4 regions of the Paenibacillus sp. 3LSP genome follow, and region 4 is predicted to be linked to each of the others. Evidence: riboswitches for the same ligand, from Rfam matches in the RefSeq annotation. Region 4 holds a riboswitch; each other region holds the start of a gene.

Region 1 (8,162 bases), on a different contig from region 4:
AGCGGCAAAATCACCACCAGAATGATCATCGCAACCGGCGCTAAATTTTCCATAAAGGCGACGAAGGTTAATTCCTTCACGGCGCTGCCAATCATAATGTTCGGAGGGTCTCCGATTAAAGTCGCCGTCCCGCCGATATTCGTGGCAAGAATCATGGAGAAGAGGTAAGGGAATGCCTTGACCCTCAACCTCCGCGTAATGCTAAAGGCCACCGGAACCATCAAAATAATGGTCGTGACGTTATCCAGGAATGCCGAACCTATCGCAGTGATTAGCGCCAATAAGCCCATGAGCGTAATGGGATTGCCTTTGGCCAGCTTCGCCGTCCATATGCCAATGTAAGTGAATAAGCCGGTCTTGGCTGTCGTGTTCACGATGATCATCATCCCGATCAAGAGCCCCAGCGTATTGAAATCAATATGATGGACTGCACTCTCCTGGTCAAGGATGCCAAACATCACCATGAGCGCCGCACCAGCCATAGCCAGCACCGTTCGGTGAATTTTCTCAGAAATAATAAGTGCGTAAGTCAGCAAAAAAATGATTAAAGCCCAAATGGCCTGTTGTTCCATACTATTCCCCGTTCCCTGCTAGTAAGCCTTCTTCCCATTTCATGATGGATTGATGATCGTTTCAAACTGCTCAATATTTTTCTTAGCCCCAATGATAACCATAATGTCGCCTTCATTTAACTGATCCATCGCAGTAGGGGCTACCAAGACTCCGCTATCTCGGTGAATCGCCACAATGCTGCAGCCAAAGCGCGTTCGCGGATTAATATCAGCCAGGCACTTCTGGTGCAAGCATGCCGGAACGTTCATCTCAACGATACTGTATTCCTTCGACAGTTCAATATAATCCAGCAGATTCGGAGTAACCAGCTGATGGGCCACGCGAATCCCCATGTCGCGTTCCGGATAGATCACCCGATCCACTCCCAGCTTCTCTAAAGCCCGGCCGTGCAGAAGCGAGATCGCCTTGGCGACTACCGTTTTAATACCCAGGTCTTTAAGGAGAATGGCCGCCAGGATGCTCATTTGAATATCGGTGCCAATCGCCACGATGCCGCAATCAAAATTGCGAACCCCCAGCGACTTCAGCACCTCTTCTTCTGTGGCATCAGCGACAACGGTATGCGTAAGCCGATCGCTAAGTTCTTCCACGATCTCTTCATTCCGGTCGATGCCCAGAACCTCATATCCTAACTCCATCAATTCCAAGGCCAGACTCGAGCCGAACCGCCCCAAGCCGATGACCACAAACTGCTGCTTTTTCATTTTTGCCCATTTTCCCCTTATCCTATAATGATTTTACCTTCTGGATGGCGATACAACTCTTTCCCCTTCCTTGGACCAATCGCATAGGCGAGCGTCAAAGGCCCCAGCCGTCCGGCAAACATCGTAAGACTAATCACTACTTTTCCAAAATCCGTCAGACGCTCCGTTAAGCCCATCGATAATCCAACGGTTCCAAAAGCGGAGGTCGTCTCAAACAAGATAGAGAGGAAATTTGCATCTTCCGTAGTGGACAATACCATCGCTACAGCAACGATGACGAACAGCGCCATCATCGTAATCGTCAGCGCCTTAGAGATCCGTTCCTCAGCAATCCGGTAACGGAATAACACCAAATCCGTCCGTCCACGGATCATGGAGATCACCGCACCGATAAGAATCGTAAAGGTAGTCGTCTTGATCCCGCCCCCTGTTGAGCCAGGCGAAGCCCCAATGAACATCAGGATGATCATGAAGAATTGCGTAGCCTGACGCAGCGAACCGGTATCAAGGGTGACCACCCCTCCCGAACGCGGCGTGACCGATTGAAATAAAGAGGCCCAGATTTTGCCGCTCCAGCTAAGCGGCTCCAGCGTGCGTGGATTCGTGAATTCGAACACGAAAATGACGATCGTACCAATCACAATCAGGACCGCCGTCATCGACAGCACAACCTTGGAATGAAGCGACAATTTGCGATGCTTGCGATACTCCGCCAGATCGGACAAGACAATAAAACCAAGACTGCCGGATACGATAAGTAAGATGGATACAATGTTAATCAAAGGATCGTTCACATAGGGGATTAAACTGCGGTAATCCCCAAACAGATCAAATCCTGCATTATTAAACATGGAAATCGAATGCCAAATCCCAAAATACAGCGCCCGGCCAAACGGCATATCAAAGGCCCAGCGGAGGGTAAGGAACACCGCTGCACCGGACTCAATCAGCAGCGAATACACCAGCACCTTGCGAATTAAGCGAACGATGCCTTCCATTGAATTTTGGTTCATCGCTTCCTGGAGCAAGAGACGGTCTTTCAGCGAGATTCTCCGTTTCAGGACGAGGGAGAACAAGGTAGCCATGGTCATAAAGCCAAGCCCCCCGATTTGGACGAGCAAGATGATGACGATATGGCCAAAAGTTGAAAAATACCTTCCCGTATCCACTACAAACAGCCCCGTTACACAAGTTGCCGAAGTTGCCGTAAACAATGCATCAACAAATGGCGTCGGTGCCCCGGACGTCCCGGAGATCGGAAGCATAAGCAGCAGACTTCCCAGCAAAATGATGAGGGCAAACCCAATCACTAATACCTGCGGCGGAGAAAGGTTTATTTTCTTCGTATTCAACGCGTTCACCTCATCGTCTTCCTGAAAAAAGAACAAAAGAAAAAAGCACTGGAAATCCAATGCCTTTCGGTGTTTGGTTCCTGATGCACAAGCCTACGAGGTTAGCTGACGGATTCGGACATGCCCAGTTGCCCTATTCGCGGACGCTTCATCCTCCCATGTAAGAAGTTGAAGCTCCGGGAAATTCACCCCAAAATGTACGGTTCCCCCGTTTTCATTACGAAATTCGGCCAATCTTTTCAATTGTTTTCATTCATTTTTCGTCAAATGGATTATATCCCTTATTGCGTCCCACCACAAAGCTCTATTTTCAAGAAAAAGACCAGAAAAAGACGAAATCAGGGATTGTGCAGATCAACTTCCCCCCCAATCTAAATGATGCGTAGACTTGCCGAAGTTTTTGCGGTTTCTCGTCAATTTTGCCCTCCGTCTGGCGCAGGGGGGATTGCTGTGTTATCTTTACTTTGACGTACTTGAGCAAAAAACATACTTCATATTATTAAGAAGAGTACGTTTCCCAGAATTTATTTCAACTTAATCACAAAGGAGTTTTGCGAGTGAATTCCCCTTTGACGTCAAATGGCCGCCGCAGGATGAAGACCAAAAATCTGTGGCTGCTGGCCGCCCTCGGATTCATTGTGTTCGTGGCCGTTCAACTGTTCCCGACCACCGATTCGGAATCGTTGCAGTTGCAGCAATCGAATGAGGTGATCAGCAAACAAGAAGCAACCGCCAGTGCAAGTGAATTTGTCCAATCGGTACTTGGGATCGACCTGCCGAATCCCGCGAAGGATAAAGCATTAATTACATACGAAACGCGTTCCGATCTGTTTGGTTACTTAACCAAAGCCGATCTGCTCGCCCCATACTTAAAAACGTATGACAAGCAATTTCCCTATGATGTATTTCGTGTCCGTTACACGGATCCCACTGAAGCGTTAAGCGCGGTGACCGTAGATGTTCATATGACTACGGGGAAAGTCGTTGGCTTCGAGGAGATTAGTTCCTCCAGCAACGCCACCAAGCAGATGATGCTGGATGTAGGATCGGAAACGATCGATTCCATGAAGGCATGGGAAGGGGATCTCACGCTAGCGGAGAAAGAGGAGCTGGCACAGCCTTACCTGAACGCTTTCGGATTTCAACCAAGCGATTTGGAGCTGGCCTCCGGTGAAGGGGATGTAGGCCTCCTCTACCGTATCCAAGGCTACACCTTAGGTGAATCGCAGGCGGAAATCAAGCTTAGCTTCGAATACGGTAAGGTTTCTTCGTTGGAGAGCTATTTTAGTGTACCGCAGGCTCATCTGGACTACGTTGCCGGGCAGACCAAAATCGCCAGCTGGCTTACCTATGCGGGTTATGCCCTGTTGACGTTCGTGCTGGCCATTCTGGCGATCGTCTACAGCGCGCTGACGCGAGTTCATACCTCGTTTAAGCGGGGAATTTTCCTGGCGTCGGCTTACTTCGTGTTATCGACGATTGGAACGATCAACATGATTCCGGTGTTCCAAAAAGACGGCCTTGAAGCCGGTGTACTCGTCTTTGGCCTCTTCTTCCAAGGTCTGGTGACCTTGTTCCTGGCCGCTTCCGTGTACTTCTCTTTAGTCGGCGGCGACGGACTGTGGCGGAAGAACGGCATCAACCTCTGGGCAAGATCAAGGGAAGAAGGGTATGGCCGTTCCATCCTGACCTCCGTGGGCGATGGGTATGCCTGGGCATTGATCCTGTTAGGCGTTCAATCCGTGGTGTTCTTCATTTTAGAGCACACGATTCATACCTGGTCCACGACCGATGCAACGCAATCGCCGTACAACATGGTGTATCCGGTATTGTTCCCGCTGCTGGCTTGGGTGGCCGGGATCGGGGAAGAAGCGGTGTATCGCCTCTTCGGGATCCCGATGCTGAAGAAAATGTTCCGCAGCACCTTTATCGCTTGCCTGTTGTCGACCTTAATTTGGGCATTTGGCCACACGTTGTACCCGATTTATCCGGTCATTTCGCGCCCAATCGAATTAACCTTTATCGGACTGCTGTTCAGCTTCGTGTTCCTGCGTTACGGCTTCGCGACCGTTGTCTTCTCGCATGTCATCTTCGACAGCATTCTGATGGCCCTAAGCTTGATGTTTATGGGCGGAGCGCTGAATATCGTCGCCGGGTTGTTCTATATCGCCTTGCCGGCGATCGTGGCGTATGTGATTTACTTGTTTAACCCGCCAAGCAAGGAACGAAAGACCCCGCCGCCGCAACCAAAAGAGGAGCCGTATTTTACGACTCCTCTGGCGGATCTTCGTCCCGAAGGGCATTAAGAATTTGACGGGCTAATTTATCCCCGATAGAAAGAGGCCGAAAGTCTTCGACGGAGGCCTCTTTTATTTTTTTCAACGATCCAAAATGTTTCAGCAGCGCCTTCCGGCGTTTCTCGCCGATGCCAGGGATGGAGTCCAGCCGTGAGGCGACCATCGACTTGGCGCGCTGTTCACGGTGGAACGAAATGGCGAAGCGGTGCACCTCGTCTTGAATCCGCTGCAGCAGGTAGAACTCCTGGCTGTCACGCGGCAAATAGACCGGCTCCGGCGGATCAAACGCCATCAGCTGTGCGGTTTTATGCTTGGCGTCCTTCACCAGGCCGCACACCGGGATGTGCAAGCCCAGCTCGTTCTCCAGCACGTCGGTGGCTGCCGAGATCTGCCCTTTGCCTCCGTCAACCACGATCAGATCGGGCAGCGGCAAGTTCTCCTTCAACACCCGTTCATAGCGGCGGCGAATGACCTCACGCATCGTTTCGTAATCGTCCGGTCCTTTGACGGTTTTTACTTTATATTTACGGTATTCTTTCTTGGCCGGCTTACCGTCAATGAACACCACCATGGCCGAGACCGGATTCGTCCCCTGAATGTTGGAGTTATCGAACGCTTCAATCCGCGACACGGACTCCAAGCCAATCGCCTTGCCGAGATTCTCGGCCGCCTTCGAAGTGCGTTCCTCATCCCGTTCGATCAGCCGGAATTTCTCATCCAGCGTGATGCGTGCGTTTTCCTCAGCCATCTTGGTCATCTGCCGCTTTAAGCCGCGCTGCGGCACCAGCGTCTTCACGCCCAGCCACTCCTGCAAGGCGGCTGGAGCGTCAAGCGCGCCGGCCTCCTCTTGTTCTTCCGGCTTCTCTGGCAGCAGAATCTCCTGCGGCAAGGCCGGGTTGTCGCTGTAATACTGCGTCACATAAGACATAAAGTCGCCGTAGGCGTCACCGTAGAACGGAAAGACCGACGCATGCCGTTCGATCATTTTCCCCTGACGCATGTACAGAATCTGTACGCACATCCAGCCCTTGTCTACGGCGTACCCAAACACGTCGCGGTCCTTCGCATCGGTCACCGTAATCTTCTGCTTCTCCATCACCGCATCGATGTTGATGATCTGGTCGCGCAGCTCCTTAGCCCGCTCGAATTGCAGGGCTTCGGCTGCCTCGTGCATTTTGCGCTCCAGCTCTTTCTTGATTTCCTCATGCCCGCCGCTCAGGAACGAGATGATCTCCTGCGTCATCTTCTCGTACGTTTCCTTCTCGACCTCATATACGCAAGGTGCCAAGCACTGGCCGATGTGATAATACAAGCACACTTCCTTAGGCATTACGTTGCATTTGCGCAGCGGGTACATGCGATCGAGCAGCTTCTTCGTTTGCTGAGCCGCGTAAGCGTTCGGATACGGGCCAAAATATTTCGCTTTATCTTTAAGCACCCGCCGGGTGACTTCCAGCCGGGGATGCGGTTCATTCGTTATTTTGATATAGGGGAACGTCTTGTCATCCTTCAGGAGGATATTATAACGCGGATGATGTTCTTTGATCAGGTTACATTCCAGGATCAGTGCTTCCATATTGCTCGCGGTCACGATGTATTCGAAGTCGCGGATCTCGGATACGAGCAGCTGGGTTTTCCCGTTATGGCTGCCTGTAAAATAGGAACGGACCCGGTTCTTCAGCACTTTGGCTTTACCGACGTAAATGATCTTACCGTCCTTGTTCTTCATTAAATAACAACCCGGGGAATCGGGCAGCAGCGCCAGCTTATGTTGGATTCGCTCCATCGCTTTCTCATAACTTAACGTTTCATTAGCCGATGTGTCCAAGCTTCCTCCTCCTTTCTCCACTCCAGGTTAACGCAGAAAACGCCTCCGGCCCAAACCGGAGGCGTCATCCAAGGCGTCAAGCGACGCGCCTGATCGTCTGGATTATTGATGTTTAGCGATCAGGTTCTTCAACGTGTCCTTCGAGTTCAATCCGACGATTTTATCGACCGGTTGACCGTCTTTGAACAGGATCAGCGTAGGAATGCTCATCACGCCGAAACGGGAAGCGGTTTCTGGATTGTCATCCACGTTCAGCTTCGCGATCTTCACGGAGTCACCCACTTCTGCGTCCAGCTCCTCCAGAATCGGAGCGATCATTTTGCAAGGGCCGCACCATGGAGCCCAGAAATCAACAAGAACCGGACCTTGTCCTTCGATTTCCGCATTGAAGGACTGATCGGATACGTTCACGATAGCCATGATAATTTCCTCCTTATTTGGGTTGCCCGGCCTAGCCCATTCATGACTGGAGCGCGAACAACTGGTAGTCGAAAAAAATGGAGCAGTCAGCCCAAAAAGCTGTTGCCGAACACATTATACCATACTACACTGAAAAAAAGAAAGTGTATGGTAACGCCTTCTTTACAAAACGAAAAAAGTTTGGTTATACTAAGAATAACCTGAAAACGGATTGTCTATGACATATTTCATTGACGAGACGATAATTTCCTGAGGAGGCCCATCGCCATGGATGCTAACACGCATGCGAACGATCCGCGGCAGCATATCAACGAAGAACCCCGCAACGATCTGTTTGATTTGATGAACGGCTTTTTTGGCATGCTGACGTTCATGATCGTGATTTTCTTCGGCATGGTCATCATTAAATTTATCGCCAGCTAGGCGGTAACCAGACCTCGAATTAAACGAAAGAGCCGGGTGCTCCCCCGCGAAGGGAGGTGCTCGGCTCTTTAACTTATGTCCTTGGATCGTCCATGATTACGCTTGACCGCGCTTATTCGTCCCATTCACCTGAACCACGGTCACGAACGGAGCGATCCGATCCATTAAGCGTTGGCCTTTATGCCGCTCTTCCCCGTCCTTGCTCGTAAAGCTCAAATGCTTCTCCAGTGCACCCAAGGAATAGTTGGAGGTGTAGAACGTGGGTTTCCGGTTCATTCGATAATTCATAATCGCGCCCATGACATGGTCGCGCACCCACGGATTCAGGTTCTCCGCACCGATATCGTCAAAGATCAGCAGGTCTACCTGCTTCATCATTTCCACCGTTTCGCGCAGCTTGTCGCTGTCCTGCAGCATGCTCTTCAGCTCTTCCACAAATTCCGGCATATAGACGATGGCGCCAGAGTAACCTTCCTTCGCCAGTTCGTGCAGCAGATAGCACATCAAGAACGTTTTGCCAGTGCCAAACGGCCCTTCCAGATACAGCCCTTTCGTCTGCAATCCA
Region 2 (8,162 bases), on a different contig from region 4:
ATTGCCCATACGTACATGGCGGCGGAAAATCTGCAAAAGGCTGCCGATAAGCTAGGTATTGCCATGAAGGTCGAGACCCAAGGCTCGATTGGTGTGGAAAACGAGTTCACAGAAGAAGATATCCGCCAAGCGGATGGCATTATCATCGCAGCTGACAAAACGGTAGACAAGAGCCGGTTCGTTGGCAAGAAGCTGCTTGTGGCGGGCGTGCAGGAAGGCATCCGAAACCCTGAGACACTCATCCAGCAGATGATTCGGGGAGAAGTGCCGGTATACCAAGGCCAAAGAAACGGCGAAGGCATGGAGGTCAAGACTGGCGCCAAGCAGCAAAACGCCTTTTATCGCCACCTGATGAGCGGTGTTGGGTACATGATTCCGTTCATCGTCGTGGGCGGTCTCTTGATCGCAATCGCACTGTCGATTGGCGGCGTACCTACGCCGGGCGGTCTGCAAATTCCCGAAGACTCGTTCTGGAAAACGATTGAGAAGCTGGGGGCAGCGTCCTTTACATTTATGGTACCGGTACTTGCCGGTTTCATCGCGTTTAGTATCGCTGACCGGCCGGGTCTGGCTCCCGGGATCATCGGCGGTTACATCGCCGCTAACGGCAGCTTCTACGGAAGTGAAGCCGGCGCTGGCTTCATCGGCGGGATTATCGCCGGCTTCCTCGCGGGTTATGCTGCACTATGGATTAAGAAGTGGAAAGTGCCAAAAGCGATTAATCCGATTATGCCGATTATCATTATCCCGGTGCTCTCTTCGCTGATCGTGGGTCTCGCCTTCATTTACCTGCTTGGCGGCCCGATCGCCCAAGTGTTTGAATGGCTGACCAACTGGCTTGCCAGCATGCAAGGAGCCAGCTCGATTCTGCTGGCCTTGATTCTGGGCGCCATGATCTCCTTCGACATGGGTGGTCCGGTTAACAAGGTAGCGTTCATGTTCGGCTCCGCGATGATCGCGGAGGGGAACTATCAAATCATGGGACCCATCGCCGTGGCGATCTGCGTTCCGCCAATCGGTCTGGGTCTGGCAACATTCTTGTTCAAGCGCAAGTTCCATAATGCGGAACGAGAATCCGGCAAAGCCGCCTTTACGATGGGCTTGTTCGGGATCACGGAAGGTGCGATTCCCTTCGCATCGCAAGACCCGCTGCGTGTCATTCCAAGCATCATGGTCGGGTCGATGGTCGGCTCCGTTGTCGCTATGCTGGGCGGGGTCGGCGACCGCGTTGCTCATGGCGGTCCCATCGTTGCCGTACTTGGTGCCGTTGACAATGTTCTGATGTTCTTTGTCGCCGTGATCGCAGGTTCCATCGTTACAGCTTTGATGATCAAGTTGCTGAAGAAAGAACAAATCGAGCCTCAGCTCGCCGGGGCCAGCGCTGTCGACGAAGCAGCTCCAACCATAGAAACAACGCGTACTAATAACGTTCGTCCGATCAGCGTGCCGGCTGCTGAACCGCACCACGAAGTTCGTAAACTCACAGATATCATCAGTCTGGACCTGATCGAACCTTCCCTGTCCGCTTCTACGCGAGACGAAGTGATTGACGAAATGATTGCCAAGCTGAAGGCGGAAGGGGTGCTGACCTCTGTAGATGAGTTCAAACAGGCGATTCTCAAACGCGAGCAAGAAAGCTCTACCGGGATCGGCATGAACGTCGCCGTACCGCATGGCAAATCAGCGGCGGTGCTGAAGCCGCGAGTTGTATTTGGGATTAAACCCGAAGGCGTCGATTGGAACAGCGCGGACGGAACACCTGCCAAGCTGATCTTCATGATCGCCGTCCCTGCCGAGAACAAAGGAAACGAGCATTTGAAGATACTGCAAATGTTGTCCCGCAAACTGATGGATGACGCATTCCGCGAACAACTGCTGCAGGTGACCACCAAACAGGAAGCATATCAGTTGCTGGATCAAATTCAATAATCTAACCCAAAACCCCCGAAGCCGTCGTGACGACTCGGGGGTTTTGGGTTATTTTTGCAGATGGTAAGGTACGGTCGTGATGACGATGTCTTTCTTGTTAAATAGATAAGCTCTAAGCAGTAGGCTCGACTGATTATGCAGGATGTTCTGCCACCAGTGCCGAGGAATAAATTGCGGAATCAGGACGGTAATGTGATCGGTCTCCGACGTTTTCCATTCCACGGTATCAATAAATTTCATCAGCGGTCGGATAATGCTGCGGAAGCTGGAGCGTAGCGTGATGAGCCGAACCCCCGGATTCCATTCCTCCCACTTCTTCTCCATGCGTTCGATGTCCGCATCATCAAACCCAACATACACCGCGACAACGTTATCCGTCAGTGATTTCGCATAGCTTAACGAGTTCATCACGACGCGCGTAACCCCTGCCACCGGAACAACGATCGTGCTGCCCTTTATGCAAGGTTTATCTTTATCGATGTTGATCCGAAGCTGTTCGGCGATATTGAGATAATGACGATGAATTTGATAGAAAATAAACATTACCAGCGGCAAGAAGACAAATATGAACCAGACATGCGAAAACTTCGTGATGATAAAGATAAGCGTAATGCCCAGCGTCGTTAGCATGCCAATCGTGTTAATCGTGAACCGGACCACCCAACCTTGGGGCTTGTGCTTGATCCAGCGAACCATCATCCCCAGCTGGGACAAGGTGAACGGAATAAATACCCCAACCGCATAGAGCGGAATCAAGCTCTCCGTGTTACCGTGGAATCCTAGCACCAGCAGCGCTGAAGCTGCACCAAGGAAGATGATTCCGTTGGAGAAGCCAAGCCGGTCACCGCGCACCATAAACGCATGCGGCATGTATTTGTCCTTGGCGAGCATAAACGCCAGCAGCGGGAAGGCCGAATAAGCCGTATTGGCGGCCAAAAACAAGATTAACGCCGTAATACCTTGGATCAAGTAGTACAAGCTCCCTCTCCCAAAGGTCGATTCAGCGATTTGAGAAATCACGGTGGCCTTCGGATCTGGAGCAATGCCGTACCAATAGGCCAGCGTACTAATCCCAATAAACATGGTACAGAGAATAACCCCCATCATCACCAGCGTGGCTGCGGCATTCCGTTCTGCCGGTGGCTTGAAGTTCGGAATAGCGTTGGACACCGCCTCAACCCCGGTTAAGGCCGAGCATCCCGAACTGAACGCCTTAAGCAGCAGGAACAAGCTGACATTGGATACGGCCGTCCCAAACTCCGGCACACTGGCATGAATCCCGCCAGTCCAATACTTGTAAAGTCCCGACACAATCAGGACAAAGATGGAGGCCACGAACAAGTATACCGGAACCGCCAACATCGAGGCCGATTCTGTAACTCCACGCAGGTTCATCATCGTCAACAGCGTAATCATCAACAGGGCGATCAATACCCGTTGATCATGCAGCATCGGGAAAGCCGATGTGATGGCATCCGTACCGGCTGACGAGCTTACAGCCACCGTTAAAATATAGTCGACAAGCAGCGATCCGCCGGCCAGTAGTCCGGTTGAACGCCCTAGGTTATCCATCGCCACGATATAAGCGCCGCCTCCAGTCGGATAGGAGAAAATCGTTTGGCGATACGACAGAATCAGAATCAACAAAAGCCCAAGTACCGCAAATGAGATCGGAATCGAATACCAGAGAGCGGAAAATCCCGCCGCCATCAGGACGATCAGAATCTGCTCGGTCCCGTATACCACGGAGGACAATGCGTCCGACGACAACACGGCCAGCGCTTTAAGTTTGCTAAGCTTTTCTCCTTCAATTTCAGTGCTTTTCATCGGTCTGCCAATCAATATACGTTTCAGTTTGCTTCCCATGATGAGATCCTCTTTTCATTCGCAAAATAAACCTTCGATCCTGATCCATTCTTACTCCTATAGGGCTCTCATGCATGCAGCGAACAACGCAAAAAGGCCGCAGGAAAGCTGGACCTTCCCGCAGCCGCTTTGAAAAAAATCTCAAGCGTCACCGCGACAATTCCCTCTTTCGGACGCTTACGGAGTTAGCTGACGGATTCGGGCACGAAAGCAGCCCTACGCCGGTTTGGCTTACTGGCCAAATCAAGCGATTCACCCCGGAAACCGCCTCATTGGGCGAGTTTCATTGGTTCCCCCGTTTCTTTCTGCATGAGAAAGAACTCAGCGATCAGGTTTTGTCATATCAATTTTTGTTACGGATGAATCATACTCCCCGCCTGAAGAAGTGTAAAGAAGAGGGAAAGGCAAATTCGCCGAGAAAAGAGATCGGCCTTGTTCGAGGAAGCGCATACATCACTCTCTTGCATTCATTATTGCGAGCAGGCTTGAATTATCGAAGCATATATGCAAAAAAACACCGTAAGGAACGACATCAAATCGCATCCTACGGTGCTCTGCATCTCAAACAAATCCAAGTTTAAAGCGAAAGTCCCTTCAACTTCTTATCCATCAGCTCGAACGCTAGCTGCAGCCGATCTTTCGGCACCTCACTGTAGCGGTCTCCGATGCTGATTTCAAAGGCACTTCCCCCATCCGCTTTCTCTTTCAAGAACGAGGTGAAACCAACCCCGGTTTCCCGATAGACTTCAATCAGCACGGACTCCAATCGCTCCTTGGGAACGTCCGAATGCACATGGAACATGTTCGACACCGGGATCTCCGGAACGGTCTTCATCCGATGACATTGATTAAACAGACTGGAGAGCTCTTGTGCTTGCTGATAATACTTTCTCATCTTTCCGACACGTTTCTCATAATAGTAATCCGCACTGAGAAAATAAGGATACAAGCTGATAAGATCCCCGCCGTGGCGCCTTTTCCATACCTTCGACTCCTTCGTCAGCTCCGGATCCCCGGCCAATATGGCTCCGGCAATCCCGCCGATCCCTTTGTAGAACGAGATATAGACGCTGTCGAACAGGGCGCAAACCTCAGCGGCGGTTTTTTCGTAGTAAGGCAACACTTCAAACAGTCGGGCTCCGTCCAGATGCAGCTTGATGCCTCGCTCCCGGCAGTAGGCGGATATAGCCTCAAGCTCTTCGAACGGCGGCAGTTGACCGCCGATTTCACGCTGCGGCAGCTCCAACAGCAGGCATGAGACATCCTCTGGCAGCTGACGAACGTCCTCCATCTCAATCAGCCGATCTGGATCCGCCAAGAGAATCGGCTCCAGCCCGTGCAGCTCCTTCAACCCGTCCTCCTCATGAATCTCCAAATGGCATAAAGGATGATAGGCCACACGTTTGGACCCTTTGCGGTCACACCATATCCGCAGGGCAATTTGCTGCGCCATTGTACCGCTCGGAAAAAATACAGCAGACTCCTTGCCTAGCACTGCAGCCATTTTCGCTTCGAAAGCTTCCAGCGCTTGCCCTGTACCGTACATGTCGCTGTCTACCCCGCCGCTGATCTCGGCAAAAGCCTGCTTCAGCACCTCTACATTCCGTTTTCCGTGGCCCACCACTTGATAAACCGTCCGGTCAAAGGCCGCCTTCAGTGTCCGCCTATCCAGTACCCCATCATTTCCATACATGCTCCTCGCCGCTCCTCTCCCATGCTGTCTGTCTAGTTTGTATGATCATGCTTATTATACGCCATTTGAAGCAGGAATCGATGATCCAGTTTGATCGGGAGGGGCGAGGTAGTCAATTATAGGCCCCCTTCTGCACATTATCCCTTTCATTCAGTGTGAAGAAATCGAAAAGATGAATGATGAAATAGTAAAAAGAACGCCTGCAAAAGCAAGCGCCCTTTCTAATTGCTATGGGATTAAAGCTTGAACACTTTCGTCAAATCGTTCATATTCTCGGACAGTTCGACCAATTTACAGGAGGTCTGCTCGATATCCCCAAAGATCTGCTCCTGCGTACCAAGCTGATCTTGAATATCGCCAGAGACTTGCAAGCCGGACTCGATCGTAGTGTTCACATCCTCCAGCGTTGCAGTCATTTCCTCCAGCGCAGCTGCTTGCGTGGTCACCCCATCGGAAATATCGTTCAACATGGCGAAGGTGTTCTCCATATTGTCCATGATTTGCTCGATATTGATCTTCACGTTCTCCGATTGCGTTACACCCTGCTGAACCTTCTCTTCCGTCTGAGCAACCGCAGACACGACGCTGCCAGTACGAACTGTCATATCTTCGACCAAGCTGCTGATTTCCTGAAGGGAGTGATTCGTATCTTCGGCTAATTTCCGGATTTGTCCAGCTACCACCGCGAACCCTCTTCCCTCTTCCCCAGCTCGGGCGGCTTCAATCGCTGCATTCAAGGCTAACAGGTGGGTCTGTTCGGAAATTTGTTTAATAATGCTGACGACCTCGGTTATTTTTTGACTTTGTTCCTCAAGCCCCAGCACCTCGCTGTTAACGTGCTTCGTATTTGCAGCAAGCTCATTAATCGCCTCAACGATGGATTCCACCGAACGCTTCCCGCCTTCCGCGGAATCCATCACCGATTGGGCTCGTTCCGCAATGCGATTCGTCAGTTCTGCCGTCGTCTGCGAATGGTTCGTAATCTCGGAGATCGCAACCGCTGTTTGCTTCATGCTCTCTGCATTTTGGGTAAACACGTTTAACAAATGCTTGATGCCTTCGTTGATTTCGTGGACCTGCCCATTCGCCTGCTCAATAATACGGTTTAACTCTTCCGTAGAATCCGTCACCCGTTCGGAGGAGGATTGGATGGAAGCGATCAAATGCTTTAAGTTATCTCTGGCCTTCTGAAGCGAGCGGATCATTTGCCCGGCTTCGCCTTGTTGAAACGTATGTATTTTAACGGACAGATCGTTTTCAGCCATGGAATTGGCCAGCTTCGCTCCTTCTTTAAGCGGACGGACAAGAAATGCTTCGGAGATAAATGCAGCGATCAACTGGAAAATAAGAAAAATGATAAATGCCTTTAATACCAAAGAGGGGGTGATCAGATTAAAGAAATCATTACTCTGACTATAAGACAACGTTACAATAAGAGCGGTGTTGGAGACGAACATGGCCAAGAAGACAAGCACCATGATTCGGGTCCGGATAGAAATATTTCGAATTCGATTCATCTTAGTATCACCTGGTTTATTTGTAGTATGGTAAAAATCAAAATCCTCTGGCACATTTTTTTATCCGCTCCAGGTATCTCCTCCCATTCTCGAGATAGGCATTGAGTTCCAAATCTTGCATGTGATTTTCGTTATATAGTCCAATATATAGTCCAAATTGACCATAGTCAAATTCATGTTAAATGATAGTAAACCGCTTACAAGTCTAGTAAAATAAATAGGTTAGGAAATCAGCCGAGCATCTTTTAGCACACAGGAGGGGATCCGAATGGTTGATGTGAAAGGCAAATGGGCGCTCATTACCGGAGCCAGCCGCGGGATGGTTTGCATTCAGACCTCATATTGTCTCGAGCGGGTGGTGTCCACCTCACCGGACGTTGCCGGTGCTGATTCGAGAAATACGCGTTGTGCCGGATAAGCCAGCTTAATCCCCTCTTCCTCCAGCACCTGCATAAAGGCCAGATTCATTTCCTGACGCGCTGACAAGTACTCTCCCCAAACGGTTGATCGCGTGAAGTAATAGATGAAAATGCCTAAGCTGCTCTCGTTGAAATCCGTAAACTTCACGAAAATGGTGCCTGGGTCGATTTGCTCGTTGTCGCGAAGCAGTTGTTCGATTCGACGGATGGCTGCCATCATCCGTTCCCGATCAGAGTCCAGCGCCACAGGAAGTGTAAAAGTCACTCTGCGCTTGCCCATTTTGCTCCAGTTCGTGATCGGCTGATCTGCCAGTTGCGCATTGGGGACGGTAATCACCGCATCAGCGAAGGTGCGGATCTTCGTGCTGCGGAAGGTAATGTCCTCCACCATGCCTTCAGCGGTAGGCGTCAGAATCCAATCTCCTTTGGAAAATGGCTTTTCCAAAATAATCACAATGCCGCCAAAGATGTTCCCTAACGTATCTTTGGCAGCCAAAGCTACGGCTAAGCTGCCTAACCCCATGCCGGCCACCAGTCCATTGATGCTAAATCCCCACTCCGCCCCAATTAAGGCTACAGTGATGATAACCACAACGATCCGGAGGACCTTCGATAAGAACGGAATAAGCATGCTTGCATCGTCTAATCGGATTTTGCGGCTTAATCCCTCCAGCAATACCGAGGATTGGGCGGATAGGATGTACATCCCCCATCCGATCAAGGCGATGACGCCGCTGC
Region 3 (8,162 bases), on a different contig from region 4:
GTCTGAACGAGCTATTGGAGGGTTATGGCATGAACCGCGCCCGCCGCTCGCTATCGGCGCTATTGGATGCTGCTCCAAAGGAAGCGATTGTCATTCAAGACGGACGGGAAATGATCGTCCCGATCGCGCGGTTGAAGGCAAACGATATTGTGCTCGTCCGAGCCGGGGAGAAGATCCCTTCAGACGGCACGGTCCTGGAAGGGACGAGCGCCGTCAACGAAGCAGCCATTACCGGCGAATCGATTCCGGTCACGAAACAGCCCGGCATGCCGGTATTCGGCGGCAGCATCAATACGGAAGGCCTGCTTCAAGTCCGGATCGATAAACCGTACGAGGACTCGTCGCTGGCCAAAATCATGCATCTTGTCCAGGAGGCGCAGGATAAGAAAACGCCAACCGAACTGTTCATCGATCAGTTCGCTAAATGGTACACGCCGGCCATCATGATTCTGGCGGCGCTGGTGATGCTGGCTCCGCCGCTGCTGTTCGGGCAGCCGTGGATGAAATGGATCTACGAAGGTCTAGCCATTCTGATCGTTGGCTGCCCGTGCGCCCTTGTGCTGAGCTCGCCAATCGCGCTGGTCAGCGGAATGACCCGCTGCGCGCGGCTCGGCGTGCTCGTCAAGGGCGGCGTGCATCTGGAGCAGCTCGGGAAGCTGGACGCGATCGCGTTCGATAAGACCGGCACCCTGACGAAGGGGCAGCCGGAGGTGCAGCGCGAGATCGCGTATGTGCCGCAGCGGTTTTACACGGTAGCCGCCGCACTGGAGCGCGGCTCCCTGCACCCGCTGGCCGCTGCGGTGGTGCGTTACGTTGCCGCCCGCACCAGCGGCAACAGTGACGAGCACAGCGACGTAGCGTGCTGCTGCGAACCCCCAAGCAGCGGGCATAGCAGCGACGCTCACGTCGCTTGCTCCGATGGCGCCCAGCGCGGTGACAGCTGGGCGCATCCCGCCGGGCTTACGACCTTGCCCGGCGTGGGCGTGAGCGCCGAGGTCGACGGCGTTCGCTGCTATGTCGGCAGCGAAGCGCTGCTCGCGCAGCTCTCCCTCGGCGGCGAGGAGCGGGCGCGCGTCACTGCTGACCTCGCGCGACTGAAAGCGGAGGGCCTCACCGTGGTGCTCGCCGCGGAATCCGCGCGCGTGTTGGGCCTGTTCGGCCTCGCCGATGAACTCCGTCCGGAAGCCCCGGACGTCGTCCGCGCCTTGCACCGCGCCGGAGTCGCCCGCACCGTCATGCTGACGGGCGACCACGCCGCGGCGGCCCAAGCGATCGCTGACCGCAGCGGTGTCAGCGAATGGCATGCCGGCCTGCTGCCGGAGCAGAAGGTCGCGCAGATTCAGGCGCTGGCCGGCCGCGGGAGCGTGGCGATGGTCGGCGACGGGATCAACGACGCTCCGGCCTTGGCTGCCGCCGACCTCGGGATCGCCATGGGCCAAGGCACGGACAGCGCCGTAGAGACCGCCGACATCGTGCTGATGCAGGATCATCTCGGCCATCTCCCCCGCGCCATCCGTATCGCCCGGCGGGCTGGCCGGATCGTCGCCTGGAATATCAGCCTCTCGCTTGCGCTGAAGCTGATCGCCCTGCTGCTGACGATCCCCGGCTGGCTTACGCTGTGGGTAGCCGTCATGTCCGATATGGGCGCGACCATTCTCGTCACGCTGCTCGGACTGACCATTTTACTCGGTAAGGACCCGCAAACGGCGGCGGGTTCGCCGAAAATTCAAGTCAGCCCCCAGCGCTAACTTCCCTTCCAAGCAAAACGCCCCTTCCGGGAGTTCAACCGGATAGGGGCGTTTCTTTTATGCCTCATTTATTCAGTTCACGCGTCCAGGGCCGCCTTCAGCTCTTCCGGCGAGCGGTCCCACCATTCCGCATTAGTCTCGATCAGCAGCTGCTTCAGCCCGGCCTTCTGCTCTTTGCTCAATCCGTCCAAAATCACTCTGCGTTTTAACGCATAATCCATTTTGTTAACATGGTCGGCAAGAATTTTCCAGCCGCGGCGTGCTTCCGTGTCAATCAACATTTCGCAAGCCGTCATTCCGCCGTAAAATTGGCCTTCCGGCCCGCGGTCTACCGCAACCCATACGATCCAAACCTGCCGTCCATTGGGAACGTCCTCCCGATTGGTTGAGAATTTGATGCCTTTCTCCACCTTGCTTTTCGCATGCATGGCACCGACATCAATGTACACCTCATCCCCGTCGATGATGACCGGAGACATGCTGTTCAAATCGATGGAACCTGCACCAAAGCCTTTATGTTTGCTCTTCTCATCGTTGCTGATAATGTTGAGGGCAAAAATCTTTTTACCCGATTTCGGTGTCTGATCCATAATTCCCTCCATATTTCGCATACCTGCCGCCTCGTTCTCATAAGCAAGGCAGCTTCTATCGTTATCCTTACATCTCAATCCTAGTTCAAAAAATGGCTTTTTAACTACCTCTCAATTTTAACTAATAATCTTCCAAATGCAAACATATACATGCTGTAGATGCTTGTCAACGGGAGGTATCCATTGTATGACCCGACGTACTATTGTCTACGGCATTTCTATCCTTGCCTTGTGCCTCACCCTCGGAGCCGCCTGGGTGACCCTGCGGGAAGGTGGGGAATCGCTGGCTTCGTTCGTCCCGGCCAAGGCGGAGCCTAAAGCGGTCCAAAAAACCGGACAAACCCCAACGCCGCCGCAAACTGAAACCATTCAGCAACCGACCGCCGAAGTGCTCAGCAATCGGGTCGCCGAATATCACATCGACGTCACGCTGAACGAGCAAGAGGGGACGTTAACCGGCTCAGAGACGCTGACTTGGACCCATCCCGGCAAGAAGACGATCAACGAGGTGTACTTGCACTTATATCCGAACGCGTTTGCTTCCGAGGATACGACGTTTATGAAAGAATCGGGCGGAAAACTGCGGAACGACGTCATGCCTAAGGACGGCTGGGGATCCATGGAGATCACCGAACTGAAAACGACCGACGGCATCTCCTTACTGCATCGGATCCAGTACGTTCAGCCTGACGATGGCAATACGAAAGATCAAACCTTAGCCAAGGTTCGGCTGCCCGTGCCGGTCCAGGGCGGTGAAAGCCTGACGCTGCGGATGAAATTCACCGTCAAGCTGCCGAAGATTTTTGCCCGTATGGGCATTGCCGACGATTTCGTCATGGCAGGGCAATGGTTTCCTAAGATGAGTGTGTACGAGCCGGTGGGGACTCGGGGGCGGACGTCCGAAGGCTGGAACCTCCATCAGTATCACGGGAACTCGGAATTTTACTCCGACTTCGGGATTTACAGTGTAAGGATCAATGTGCCCGAGACGTACACCGTGGCAGCCACTGGTTTTCAGACCAAAAAGGCAGTCTTGAAGAACGGACGGAAAACCTTGCAATTCTACGCCGACGATGTCCACGATTTCGCTTGGGCGGCTTCGCCGAACTTCATCTACATGGAAGAGCCCTTCTCCTCAGCAGAAGTTCCCGGCGTGCGCATTAAGCTGTATCTCGATCCCGCACATAAGGATCTGAAGGAACGCTACTTCTATGCCGCCAAGGTCGCTCTGGCAAACTACAGTAAGTGGTATGGCCGGTACCCGTATTCCACGCTGTCCGTGGTCGTTCCACCGGCGAACGCAAACGGGGCCGGCGGCATGGAATATCCGACTCTAGTTACCGCGTTTGGGGCCGTCAGCGATTCCCCTGGATACGATGATCTGGAGCGCACGGTCATCCACGAAATCGCCCATCAGTTCTTCTACGGGATGATCGCCAACAATGAACTCGAGGAAGCTTGGTTGGATGAAGCCTTTGCCTCCTATGCAGAGGATAAGCTCATGGAGCAGGAGTTCGGCATCACCCCGAATTTGCCGATCCAATCGGCCATGATTACTTCACCGGCTTCCTTGACCCAGAACGCCTGGAAATACGGTCCCGGGGATGGCTATGCCAAGAATGCGTACTACCGCGGCAAATTAATCCTGCTGGATATCGAGCGGCAGGTCGGCAGCAAGACGATGAGGCGGATTCTGAGCACATACAGCCAGAAATATCGGTTTAAGCACCCAACGACCGCTGATTTCCAACGGGTAGTTGAGCAAGTGACCGGCCGCAGTTGGAAAGCGTATTTTCAACAATACGTCTATGATGGGAAAATGGCGGATTTTGCAGTAGACAACATTCAAATCACTCCAATCAACCAGGAAAGCGGTCAGATATACGAGTCGAAAGTGGTCTTTACCCGCAAAGGGGCAACCCATCCGAAGGTTCCGCTGCTGTTCACCTTCACCGATGGGCACACCGTACGCAAGCAATGGAACGGGGAAGATTCTCGCCTCGAGATCAAGCTGCAATATAAAGCACCGCTGGCATGGGTTCAGATCGACCCGGACTACACCTTAACGGTGGAGAACCTTCACATCAACAACTATCTGAAAGCAGAAGTCCCTGAAACCACATTGTCGCGCTCCAATATGAGCGTCACCAAGCTGCTTGAAGCGATCCTTGGAGGACTTCTGTGGTAACCCTAGGTCCATACTTCTATAAGGAGGGAAAGAAATGAGTTTCGTTCGTTTAGGGTGGACTGCCCTGAAAAGCCAATTTCCCTCGGTCATCATCTTGTTCCTGTACCAGCTGCTGTGGGGATTGTTCTTGTACCGGTTGGTCGATACTGCCGTAACGGCGCTGCTGCAAAGATATCCTGACCCGCCGCCCACGGCGCTATCGAAACTCCTGTTCTTGCTTGAGGGACAGATGAATTTATGGAGCAATCCCGAGGTTCGGTTGTATTGCTGGCTGCTGGCAGGGATGATCGTCCTGCGCATGATCTTGACTCCGTTGATCCAGGCGGGAATCTTCTACGGCTTCACACCGGCGGAAAATCGCAACCCCGGCTTCCCCCTGTTCCGAGGAATGAAGGAATTTGGTAAACCGGTAATTTTGTTCTACGCGATGGAGCTCGTGCTTACCTTGTTGCCCGCCTTCTGGATTGTGCCGAGACTACTGTCGCTTTGGCCGGGGTTGACCGGGATGGAACTTCCGATGGCAACCTGGCTCACTGGGCTTGGGCTGATCCTGGGCTGGTTCATTTACGGTTGGTTTATCCGGCAATGCCTATTGTTTGTCCAGTTCGGCTACTTGTTTAAAGCCGGAGTTTGGAATTCCCTGCTAGCTTGCTTCCGAACCCTGTTGCAGGGCATCTCTATCTCGCTAATTCTCGGGGCTTTTGGCCTGATCCTCTTCCTTCTGTTCGGCACCGCATCTTGGATTTGGACGGGGATGCTGGCCCTCATCCTGCAGCAGGCTTATCCTCTCTTTCGCTGCACATTTAAGGTCTGGAAGATCGCCTCTCAATTTCATCTTTGGCAGTCCAAGGCACAAAAAAGTTAAAATTTTTTAACTCCTCAAAACCCTGTAACATCAAGGCCTTCGCCGTTCGGCGAAGGCCTTTCCTCCTATTTCCCCTCTTAATCTTGTGAATTAGGCATTGCCAAAAGATACCTACCTTTGTTACAATAACAGCAACGCAATTTCAGTAACAGTTTTGTAATTATTTTCGTCATCTTTGGCAGGAGATTCGTGCCGGATGTCAAATTAGAAATGACAGGTGTGAAAAACAAGCCGAATTCCCTTCACCAGGGAAACGGGGGAACCACTTTGGGTGAATTGATCTCGTTTGTGAGGGATCATAGGGAACCTTCAACCGAATCCTTAAGCTAACCTCGTAGGCATTGGAAGGAGCATAACTTCTTGAAGAAGCGTTTGACGGTAGCAGCAGTAAGTTTTGCCATGCTTTTCACCATTGGAACTGGCAGCGTTTTCGCCGATTCCAAACTGGACAATGTCATCGACGGCGCGCTTGGAAGCAGCTACGTTGCAGGCGGAACCACAACCTCCGGATTCGACTGTTCTGGATTTACGATGTACGTCTTCTCGAAGATCGGCATCAAGCTGCCTCATCAATCCGCATCCCAATACAAAATGGGTACGGCGGTTGACAAGAGCGAACTGATCGAAGGCGATTTGGTCTTCTTTAATACTTCCGGCAAAGGCGTTTCTCATGTCGGCATCTACGTCGGTGACGGCAAATTTGCTCATGCCTCCTCCTCCAAAGGTGTAGTCATCAGCAAATTAAGCGAGAAGTATTACGTCGAGCGTTACGTTGGCGCAAAACGCATCATGAGCAACGACAAGTATGAAGATGTAACCGGTGAAATTGCTGATCACGATGATGTTCAATAAGAACTCGCTACGAAGCCCGTGGGGATGTTGATAACAACGTCTCTGCGGGTTTTTTCCTTGGATCCCCTTTCTTTCTCCTACTCTTTTCTTTAGCCCTAGTCTCTTAGGAACCATTACCCACGAATCCCTTCGCGAACACAGGCCAATAGAAGCGTTTTTTTCGACAAACTTGTCATCTCTGGACGGCTTTGGTAAAATGAAGAACGTAAATGGTAACAACTTTGTAATTATTGTTGTAACTATTTCTATGCAAGATCTTGGGTGCCATCTACAATGAAACTGCCGAATTCCCACGCACCCGGGAAGCGGGGGACCCACCAAAGGGTGAATTGATTTCGCTATAAAAGGTAACAGTCTCATCCTTCATGATCCGAAGATGACTTTTTAACTTACCATTTCAATCAAGGTTAGAATCTCCATCCTGAGTTACTTCGTGATCCGAAGATGACTTTTTAACTTACCGCTATAGCAGATCATAGGGAACCTTCAACCGAATCCATAAGCTAACCTCGTAGGCCTTGGAAGGAGTAAGACATCTTGAGAAAGACTTTGACAGCAGCGGTAACGAGTTTAGCCCTCCTATTCACCTTGGGGGCAGGTAGCGCCTTTGCCGACTCCGCAAAAGCCGAGACAACGACGCTATCTAGTATCGTCGATTCCGTGTACGGGACGCCTTATAAATTTGGCGGCACCACGACAGCGGGATTTGATTGCTCTGGATTTACCCGGTACGTCTTCAGCAAGATGGGTATCAAGTTAGCACGTGTGTCTGCCGCTCAGTATAAGCAAGGCACACCGGTACCGAAGAGCGAGCTTCAAGCTGGGGATCTCGTCTTCTTCAAGACGACGGGGACGGGCAAAGTATCCCATGTTGGTGTTTACGTCGGCGACGGTGAATTCGCCCATGCATCCTCATCCAAGGGCATCCAGATCGACAAGCTAAGTAACAGTTATTACCAGAACCGCTACGTTGGCGCGAAGCGTGTTCTCAGTAAGTACGGTTATTCCGTCTACGCTGCGGAATCGTAATCCATTGATCTATCGGTTTCATCCTGTTCATCATCACTAATTCGCCGCTGGGCCGGGTTCTCGTTGGAACCGCCTTGCGGTCTTTTTTTATCTGTACTCTTATCTATATAACGAAACAACTGGGAAAAAGGTTGCCGCAAAGCCAAAAATCCAGGAGAAATCCCACAATTTTAATTTCCCGAAGGGTAGGCAAAAACCTTTACAAGCTGCGTAATTCCGGCTATTGTGAGGATAATGGAACAATTACGACGGACTTTCCTTTAATTAAGGAGGGGCAATATGGACCAAACGATGTCTCCGTTTCGTATCGTGCCGATGGAAGAAGCCCATGGCGCGGAAATTTGCACCTGGCGTTACGATTCTCCTTATGACATATACAGTTGGCTGCCATGGGAGCAAATGAAAGCGCTCGACGTGGAGTTTGGGAACCCGGCGATCCGCGCCGAACAGTATGTCTCCGTATTGGATGAGAAGGAGGAGCTTGCCGGCTTCGCTCAGTACTTCCCGATGGAAGGAGTCACCCGGCTTGGCATCGGTATGAAGCCCGAGCTATGCGGCCACGGGCTGGGCAAGCTGTTTGTGAGGACCATCGTGGAGGAAGCCCGGCGTCGTAAGCCGGATAACCAGATTGACCTGGAAGTGCTGACCTGGAACACCCGGGCGATCCGGGCTTACCAGAAGGCGGGGTTTGTCATTACCGATCTGTATGAGAAGATGACACCTGGCGGGGTGTCCAAACCGTTCTATTGTATGGTTCATAAAGGGCTGCCTGAATAAGGGCACGCTCTTTTTTATGTCTTGTTTTGATTAAGACTATGACTTATGGCACACAATTTAATGGAAACGGATAATTTTTGTTCCTAATTTGGACACAAAGACTATGATCAACC
Region 4 (8,162 bases):
TTTGGCCATGGAAATAGGAACGATGGTTAGTATACGCGAGCACCGATGCGAGCATACACCGAGATTTTGTCCATCTAAAGTGAACACCGGCAACCTTGGTGGATGAACCCATTACCCGTAAAAAAAAGAAAAAAACGGTCTCACCCGAAGGCGAGAACCGTTTGCGGTTTGATTCATGATGTTCACGGTTTAATATACGAAATCCGCATCCCATCGTTGTCGTCATAAACCATGACTTCAACAGATTCGGTCAGTATATCGGCATAACTGTAAGACACACGCTTAAAGGTTTGCTGCTCTTGATCCAGCTTCACAATGAAGACCGAAGGATAGGTCTCCTCTAACACTCCAGTGCGTTCGACGGTCTTCCGGCGACCACCGTTAGCCCGGAGCATAATTTTCTGTCCTACATGGGCGTCGAGACTATGCTTTATTTCCGACAGCGCATTTTTAGCCATTGCCTGTGACCACCTTCTTTCTTTGTCCATTATACAGGAAAGTCACAAACTTGTCAAATCGAAATAAATAATTATATCAGCAGCAAAAAAGATGTGTCAACGATTATTTTTCGACATTTTCTTTTGCCTGGTGGCTCAAGAGCTAAATACTAAAAAAATAACCGGAAGGTCCTGGGGCACTAGCCTCAGTTCCTTCCGGCAACCCTTTCACATGGACGGCACCACTTTCAGCGTCGACAAGTCCTTCAGTTTGGGCAACCCGATTCGGTAACTGCCACGAGTCTCGATCCCGCCAACCCCCTGGGCGCCGCTGATCGTATGATTCAGCACGTCAGTAATCTGGATCGTATCCCGAATCGAGGTGAGCGACGCTTTCGCAGCGATATACACCGGATCCAGCGCATGGATCAGCACCCGGCCGGGTGAACTCGCAAAATTAGCCCCCGCCTGCAGCAACGCCTCAAAATGCGACTGGCAAGCGCCGGCCACAATCGTTAACGTATCGAAATTCCGTTCGTATTGCCGAGCCATTTGAATGGCCTCCACGAAATACTTGGAATTTTTATAGCTGGTCAAATTATAAAGGTCGCTGGTGGGACGCGATTTCAACACGCCGTCATGACCGGTAATCACAACGATATCCGGCTTGACCACAGGCAGCAGACGGTACAGCGCACTCGCCATTTGCGATTCCGTGACATAGTATCCCTGAACCGGAACACGCAGCTTCTGATACAGGCTTAGGCTCTTTTGTAAATAGCGTTCATCCCCATCTAAATGCAGGACCTTCCCTGGGACCTCAAAATAGGCCGTCTCTCCTTGCCCATACAGATCCCGTCCAATCACCATTCGATTGCGTTCTGCCAATTCCTTGCGGTCTTGCGTTAACCGCTTCAGCGATTCCGTCGCCTTAATGCGGGCCCGCTGCGTCGTCTCTCCTGGGGAAGCCGGGTCTACCCTGACCAAATCGGTTAAGGGCGCATCCGCCAGCAGCCGGAATTCCGTTCCTTTAATAATCGCTTCACTCCGCACAATCTGTTCGATTCGGAACGTAACATCTCCACCGTATGATTTGCGGACGACCAAGTCTCCCAAATTCGCCAAATCCATCACCTCTATCCCATCGTATGGGCGATAAGAGGGAATGGTTACACGCGGAGTTCCTTCACGCCGGCATTCAGCAGCGTATCGCTCAGCTTGGCGAACTCCTCCAGGCTTAAGGTCTCCGCTCGCCGGGAAGGCTGAATCTCGGCTTCCTCCAGCAGTTGCTCCAGTCTCTCGCGCCCTTCCTTCGGGAAGAAGCGGCTTTTCAGATTGTTGGAAATCGTCTTGCGTCTCTGGGCAAAAGAGGCCTGTACCACCTCGAAGAAAAAGGCCTCATCCTGAACCGCCACCGCTGGCGTCTCCCGCACGGTTAAGCGAATCACGGCAGACTCTACATTCGGCTGCGGAATAAACACGCTGTGCGGCACCGTACAGATCATCTCCGGGATGCTGTAGTACTGCACGGCGATGCTGAGGCTGCCGTAATCCTTGCCGCCAGGAGCCGCGGCCATACGCTCAGCCACTTCCTTCTGGATCATGACGACGATATTTCTCAGCGGGAGCTTCTCTTCCAGCAGCTTCATCATGATGGGAGTCGTCACGTAGTAAGGCAGATTGGCAACGACGCTGACGCCGCTCACTTCACTGAACTCAGCCGCAAATAAAGCCTGCAGGTCCAGCTTTAACACGTCGCCATGGATCACATGGACGTGCGGGTACGGCTCCAGCACCTCCTGCAGAATCGGGATCAGTCGCTGGTCGATCTCGACCGCGGCCACCTTGCCCGCCTCCTGCGCCAGCTTCTCCGTTAACGCGCCGATTCCGGGTCCGATTTCGAGTGCCCCCTGGCTCTCGTCCAATTCGGCGGCGGCAACGATTTTACCGAGGATGTTCTGGTCGATCAGAAAGTTTTGCCCCAGGCTCTTTTTGAACGAAAAACCGTGCCGCTGGATGATCTCCTTCGTCCGGCGCGGTGTGGATACGTCTTCCCTTATGCTCATGGTTCTTAAACTCCTTTGCTTTCCAACTCGGCTAACGCAGCTGCAAACTCCTCGCGGCTGATCCGGAACACGGTTAACCGCTTGTAGAGCTGCTTTCCGTTACAATATCCGATACCCAGCAGCTCGCCCAGCGCTTTTCGCCGCGCCGCCGCTTGCGGGTGCACGATTAACCCTGCGTTTATCAAGTCTTCCCAGGTGATCGCGGCCTCTACTCCAGGCGCTTCGCTGCGGACCCGAGATAACGCGGCGCGAATCGCCTCCGGCGAGGCGTTCTCCACCCCGATGTCGCCTCGCTTCGTCGCCTCCGCCTCCGGCAGGAAAGCGTGCTTGCAGCCCGGCACCCGTGCGGCCACAATTTTGCGAATCCGCTCCCCGGCATGGTCGGGGTCCGTAAAAATAATCACGCCCCGGCGTTCCTGCGCCAAAGCGATTTTCTTGAGCACGGCTTCGCCGATCGCCGAACCTCCGGTCTCGATTGTATCCGCCTCTACGGCGCGCTTTATGGCCACGGTGTCGTCTCGACCCTCCACCACGATGACCTCTTTGATCATGAATCTGTCTTCCTTCCTGTTCTTGCTTGTCTCCACCAGAATAACAAAAAGAAGAGGATCATTACATCCTCTTCTAATCCACTGTCTTATTCATCATCCTAATACTATCTTATTCCCTTCGCATTGTAAAACGAAAGAGAACGAGAACTTAGTTCAATTCCGGCTTCGTCGGACCGATCACGTAGACGGTGCGGCCCTTCTTGCGGCCGAATTTCTTCGCATCCTTCAAACTATCAAAATACACATCCATCTTATGGCCATCGATGGCCCCGCCGGTATCCTCTGCCTTACGGAAGCCGATTCCTTCGATGTATACCCACCAACCAAGCGGAACGACGTCTTTATCCACCGCAATCGTTCTGCCTTCTGTCACGCGGGTACCCGAAGCCGTGCGGGTGCCAATTCCGTCTTCTTCCGCCGAATACGCGGTTAACGTAACATTTTTCAAGACTTTTTTATATTTGAATGAGACGCCACCTTTGGTCGTCGTTCCGCTGATGTTCACCGTATTTCCCTTACGGCTGATGCTGGCCGACAGAACCTCGGTAGGTTTCTTCGTACCGACTGCGATCACCTTCGGCTGAGCTTCCTTGGAGACCTCTTTGCCGAGCCAACGCTTCGCCACGAATTTTCCGTCTTCGTAAGTTTTCTCAATGTTGTGAATGACCAGACCTTCGGAACCTTCCTGGATCACTTTCGTGGTGCCTTTCAGCAGCTTGTCGTCCGACGTTTTGACCACGCTAAAGGGCACGGCCTCCTTCGTCTGCACCGTTTGCTTGCTGACCCGAACGACCTTCACATTCAGGTTCTCGGTAACTTTACTGTCCAATGTCGGTGTCACCTTGTCGTCTTCACCCAAAGTGATGCCGAGCTCGGACAATACGCCCTCGACTTTGCTTTGCGTCGTGAAGTGGACTTTCGTATTGCCGTCCGCGGTCACACTGACCGGCTTCGCGCGTACTATGACAATGCGGTCACCGTTCTTCAGCGAGCTTTCCAGCGGGAGGGATACTGAATCCTTCGCACTGAGCTTAATCGATTGTTCCTCCAGCAGATGAGCTACACTGGATTGGGTTGTCTCCACTGACTGGACATTCCCGTCCACGATCAGGGATACTTCCTTCTGTGCCTGGCTATACAGCCAGATTAGGATGATGATGATTCCCGCGATGGCCAGAACGCCGACGAGCGCTATCTGACGTAAATTCTCATGCTTCCATCGCATTGCGTAAGACATGCTGGATGAGCGTGATTCATGGGTCTCCTCTTTGCGGAAAATGCCCATTTCTTCCGTCCTCCTTCATAGTCCCGCCGTCTAGGTCGATGCATGATAACGATTGACGCGACTACAGTTACTTTTTACAAAACGCCTAAGGTAGTCAAAAAGTCATCTTTTGATCACGAAGCAGGTCAAGAAGTGAATTCGGCATCGAATCTTGAATTCAGCCGGGCCTTCCGTTGCTCACGTACTCCCATGTACGCTGCGCTACTCAGTCCCTAGCTTCATCCAACCTTCTCGGTGCTGAAAACCTGACTTTTTGAACACTGATCTTAAATTTAATCCTAAGCGTTTTGCATCCTTGACCAGTCTCTCCTGCTTGTCGTCACCTCCTGTTTTCCAACAGTATGACGACCCTATTACTTTTATTCAAAACAAAAGAAGCCGGGAGAAAGAGTTAGAGGAACTCCTTCGTGGCTTCTTGAATGTCTTGGGTGTAATAGCTGCACGAGTGACCTCTCTTATTCGCTTACGAGGTTAGCTGTCGGGTTCGGGCGAAAGAGAGCCGCCCTTTCTCAGTACATTCGCTCATGGCGCAATGACCTTGAATTCACCCCATAGACCCTGGAAAGAAATCAAATACGAACGCGATTAGGCTGCCGCCAACCTGCAATTCGTATTGGTTCCCCCGTTCTCCGTCATAAGGAGATTCAGCGAGACTGGTTCATGGAACCAAGCATCGTATGGTTCAGTCCAAAACGAACCGAATCGATACTGAAAAGATTCTATCCTGTTTCGATGCAGGTTGTAAAGGAGTAATCAACCACGTTTTTTTAAAAAAATGGTTAAAAAAATGTAATGACCTTGTTTTTGAGGGTTAAAAAGCATTAATCTTTCCGAAATCCTCTTTATTTCATCCGTTTTGCTCTCAAATACTCGGAATTCCAAATCGTTCCAATGCATTTCGGGTGGTAATTTCCGCGATTTCCTCAAAAGTAACCCCTTTGAGCTCGGCTGCCATTTCCGCAACCAAACGAACATGAGCTGACTCGTTTCGTTTACCACGATATGGATGCGGCGTTAAATAAGGGGAATCCGTTTCGATCAGCAAACGGTCCATCGGCGTCTTGGCCAACACTTCCTTGGGTTGTTTTGCATTTTTAAACGTAATCGGCCCGCCAAACGACAAATGAAATCCCAAATCTAGACACATTTTGGCAATTTCCCAACTGCCGGAGAAGGAGTGCATCACGCCTCCAACCTCGTTGGCCTTCTCTTCCCGAAGGATGCGAACCACGTCTTCGTGAGCGTCCCGATTATGAATGGAAATCGGCATACCTAAGCTGCGAGCCAGTCCAATTTGCTGGCGAAAAACCTTATGTTGAACGTCCTTAGGGGACGTATCCCAATAATAATCCAGCCCAATTTCTCCGATGGCGACGACCTTTTCATGCTTGCACAATTCTGCAATCCAGTCCAAATCGCCCTCTTGCATCGTAATCGCGTCTTGCGGATGCCATCCGACCGCGGCATAAATGAAGTCATAGGTCTCTGCCAGCTTCATGGTCGAAGGGATTGTCTCACGGTTAAATCCGATGTTGATCATCCGCGTAACCCCTTGTTCCACAGCGCGCGCGATCACTTCCTCGCGGTCCTCGTCAAATTGGGGAGCATCCAAATGCGTATGCGTATCAAATAACATAAACCTTGTCATCCTCCTATTTCCGTTGCTCGAAAATGCGGGCTACCGGGCGAGGCAGCCGCTCCATTACAGCACACAATTTATTATCCGGATAGTACAAATGCGTCTTCCCCCGGTGTAATCCGCTGATCGACCGCACGATATCCGAGACTTCCGAAATTTCCCGCAGCCGCTCCTGCCGGTCCAACAACAAAATTTGCTTCTGCCGAACCCCGCCGTCCGGACGGAACACATCATACGGCAGATCCGTCGGAAAATCAATTTCCATGTCGTATTCAGGTTCAAGCCCGACTTGTCTGAAGGCGTTCCGAATCTCGTCCAGCATTTCCAGCTCCGGTGAATCTAATTCTACATATTTATACAGCTTACGATTCAAAAACCGAGAACATAAATCGCTTAACCGCTCGTCGTCTTCTCTCGTCCACTGCATGAAGGTCGTTTGCATCAGCGCTTCGTCCAGCTGCAAATAATCGGTTACGCTGATATCCCCTTGAAATAAGTTCGGTAACGGATGCGGCAAGAAGCAAAAAGAATGCCCGCTCCGGTATAATTCCTTAGCCCGACGCAAAATTTGCCGAAGAATGATCTCCGAGCTCCGCGTCACCGGGTGGAAATAGACCTGCCAATACATCTGATACCGCGACATCAAATAGTCTTCCACCGCATGCATCCCTGATTCTTTGACCACAACCCGCCCTTGAAATGGTCGAAGCATCCGCAAAATCCGGTCCATGTCAATCGTCCCGTAGTTTACACCGGTAAAATAAGCATCCCGCAGCAAATAATCCATCCGATCCGCATCCAGCGGGCTAGACACCAAATTCACCACAATCGGATTGTCATAATCCTTCCGGATCACCGCAGCCACCTTGTCTGGAAAATCCGGTGAAATCTCGCGCAGGACGTTCCCCACCTCAGTTTCTCCCAATAGGATTTTGCAGGTCCAATCCTCGTGATGCATTTGAAAAGCTTCTTCTATAGAATGGGAAAACGGACCATGCCCGAGGTCATGCAGCAGCGCCGCACACAAGGCGACCATTTTCTCGCTGCGAGGCCAATCCGTGTAGCCGCTTCGCTCAAATTGCGAAATAATCCGCCGCGTAATCTCGTAAACGCCAAGCGAATGGGAAAAACGGCTGTGCTCGGCACCATGAAAGGTCAAATAGGAAGTCCCGAGCTGTCGAATCCGGCGAAGCCGCTGAAATTCCGGCGTATTAATGAGCGACCAGATCACTTCGTCCTGTACATGAATATAATTATGTACGGGGTCTTTGAACACTTTCTCTTCGCTAAGCCGACGATGCATGAACCAACACTCCCTTTTTCATAAAATTTGGTGGGTCACCGCGTAGATACGACAAGAAATGTCGAATTATGTCGCAAAATGACTGGATGACGATTTCCAAAATGTCGAAATATAGATTATTGTGAACTTACTAGATTCCGTAAAGGTTCTCGGTGTCAAGTATCCGAATTTATTAGAAATAATGTTGAACTATACCATAAATAGGTTGACTAATCTGGCAATGGTTGGTATTATAAAAAACAGAAAAGATAGAATGATGTCGAATAATGACAATTCCAAAATTATAGCGAGAGGGGCAATCATCCTATGATGAAATCCACTGGTATTGTAAGAAAAGTAGACGAATTAGGCCGTGTTGTTATTCCAATTGAATTGCGCCGCACTCTGGGGATCGGAGAAAAAGATGCGCTCGAAATTTATGTAGATGGTGAACGGATTATGCTCAAGAAATATGAGCCGGCTTGCATCTTCTGCGGTAATGCAGAGAACGTAACTTACTTCAAAGGCAAAATTGTTTGCCATGAATGCATTACGGAGCTTCCTACCCCTGTGACAAATTAAGAAATATAGTATATAATAGATTTACTGAAACTGTTAATTCTAACCTTTTTCATATCTCCTTGGCGCCTTCCTAGGCTTGAACCCGGCCTAGCGAAGGCCCCTTTTTTGGCTGGATTGGATAATATTTCATGATTTCGGAGAGAAGTGGGGGCTACAATAATTGATTGTAGATATCCCGCTTAGCAACCCCCCGGTCGGCCGCGGTTTTTTTCATGGCTTCCTTCCGCGACAACCCTTCTTCCGTTTCGTAATGTCGGACATGCTCCTCCACCGTTAGCGCTTGCCACCAAGCATCCCGCTTCTCCTTCACCTGGTCGGGA

What was found. Region 4 has a riboswitch for cyclic di-AMP ahead of RW092_RS11365 (resuscitation-promoting factor). Riboswitches for the same ligand answer to the same signal wherever they lie in the genome.
Region 1: linked by a shared signal. The riboswitch ahead of RW092_RS17320 (TrkH family potassium uptake protein) and the one ahead of RW092_RS11365 (resuscitation-promoting factor) in region 4 are both predicted to bind cyclic di-AMP.
Region 2: linked by a shared signal. The riboswitch ahead of RW092_RS00225 (APC family permease) and the one ahead of RW092_RS11365 (resuscitation-promoting factor) in region 4 are both predicted to bind cyclic di-AMP.
Region 3: linked by a shared signal. The riboswitch ahead of RW092_RS23410 (C40 family peptidase) and the one ahead of RW092_RS11365 (resuscitation-promoting factor) in region 4 are both predicted to bind cyclic di-AMP.

The regions. Positions count from the first base shown of each region.
Region 1 is NZ_JAWDJI010000204.1:7,428-15,589, forward strand. Features, by position in the region: gene RW092_RS17310 (ArsB/NhaD family transporter) at 1-572, opposite strand, end outside; gene RW092_RS17315 (potassium channel family protein) at 612-1,277, opposite strand; gene RW092_RS17320 (TrkH family potassium uptake protein) at 1,295-2,665, opposite strand; cyclic di-AMP (ydaO/yuaA leader) riboswitch at 2,705-2,871, opposite strand; gene RW092_RS17325 (CPBP family intramembrane glutamic endopeptidase) at 3,223-4,935, shown strand; gene uvrC (excinuclease ABC subunit UvrC) at 4,895-6,712, opposite strand; gene trxA (thioredoxin) at 6,857-7,174, opposite strand; gene RW092_RS17340 (hypothetical protein) at 7,442-7,597, shown strand; gene dnaI (primosomal protein DnaI) at 7,694-8,162, opposite strand, start outside.
Region 2 is NZ_JAWDJI010000003.1:17,062-25,223, reverse strand. Features, by position in the region: gene RW092_RS00230 (fructose-specific PTS transporter subunit EIIC) at 1-1,929, shown strand, start outside; gene RW092_RS00225 (APC family permease) at 1,978-3,795, opposite strand; cyclic di-AMP (ydaO/yuaA leader) riboswitch at 3,955-4,132, opposite strand; gene RW092_RS00220 (threonine aldolase family protein) at 4,373-5,488, opposite strand; gene RW092_RS00215 (methyl-accepting chemotaxis protein) at 5,725-7,005, opposite strand; gene RW092_RS00210 (mechanosensitive ion channel family protein) at 7,336-8,162, opposite strand, start outside.
Region 3 is NZ_JAWDJI010000268.1:17,879-26,040, reverse strand. Features, by position in the region: gene RW092_RS23430 (heavy metal translocating P-type ATPase) at 1-1,748, shown strand, start outside; gene RW092_RS23425 (YwhD family protein) at 1,826-2,338, opposite strand; gene RW092_RS23420 (M1 family metallopeptidase) at 2,526-4,526, shown strand; gene RW092_RS23415 (hypothetical protein) at 4,561-5,391, shown strand; cyclic di-AMP (ydaO/yuaA leader) riboswitch at 5,611-5,747, shown strand; gene RW092_RS23410 (C40 family peptidase) at 5,752-6,243, shown strand; cyclic di-AMP (ydaO/yuaA leader) riboswitch at 6,514-6,776, shown strand; gene RW092_RS23405 (C40 family peptidase) at 6,781-7,272, shown strand; gene RW092_RS23400 (GNAT family N-acetyltransferase) at 7,552-8,049, shown strand.
Region 4 is NZ_JAWDJI010000141.1:13,162-21,323, forward strand. Features, by position in the region: gene veg (biofilm formation stimulator Veg) at 183-458, opposite strand; gene yabG (sporulation peptidase YabG) at 666-1,568, opposite strand; gene rsmA (16S rRNA (adenine(1518)-N(6)/adenine(1519)-N(6))-dimethyltransferase RsmA) at 1,607-2,503, opposite strand; gene rnmV (ribonuclease M5) at 2,509-3,054, opposite strand; gene RW092_RS11365 (resuscitation-promoting factor) at 3,203-4,339, opposite strand; cyclic di-AMP (ydaO/yuaA leader) riboswitch at 4,785-4,999, opposite strand; gene RW092_RS11370 (TatD family hydrolase) at 5,202-5,975, opposite strand; gene RW092_RS11375 (HD domain-containing protein) at 5,992-7,281, opposite strand; gene RW092_RS11380 (AbrB/MazE/SpoVT family DNA-binding domain-containing protein) at 7,588-7,842, shown strand; gene rsmI (16S rRNA (cytidine(1402)-2'-O)-methyltransferase) at 7,994-8,162, opposite strand, start outside.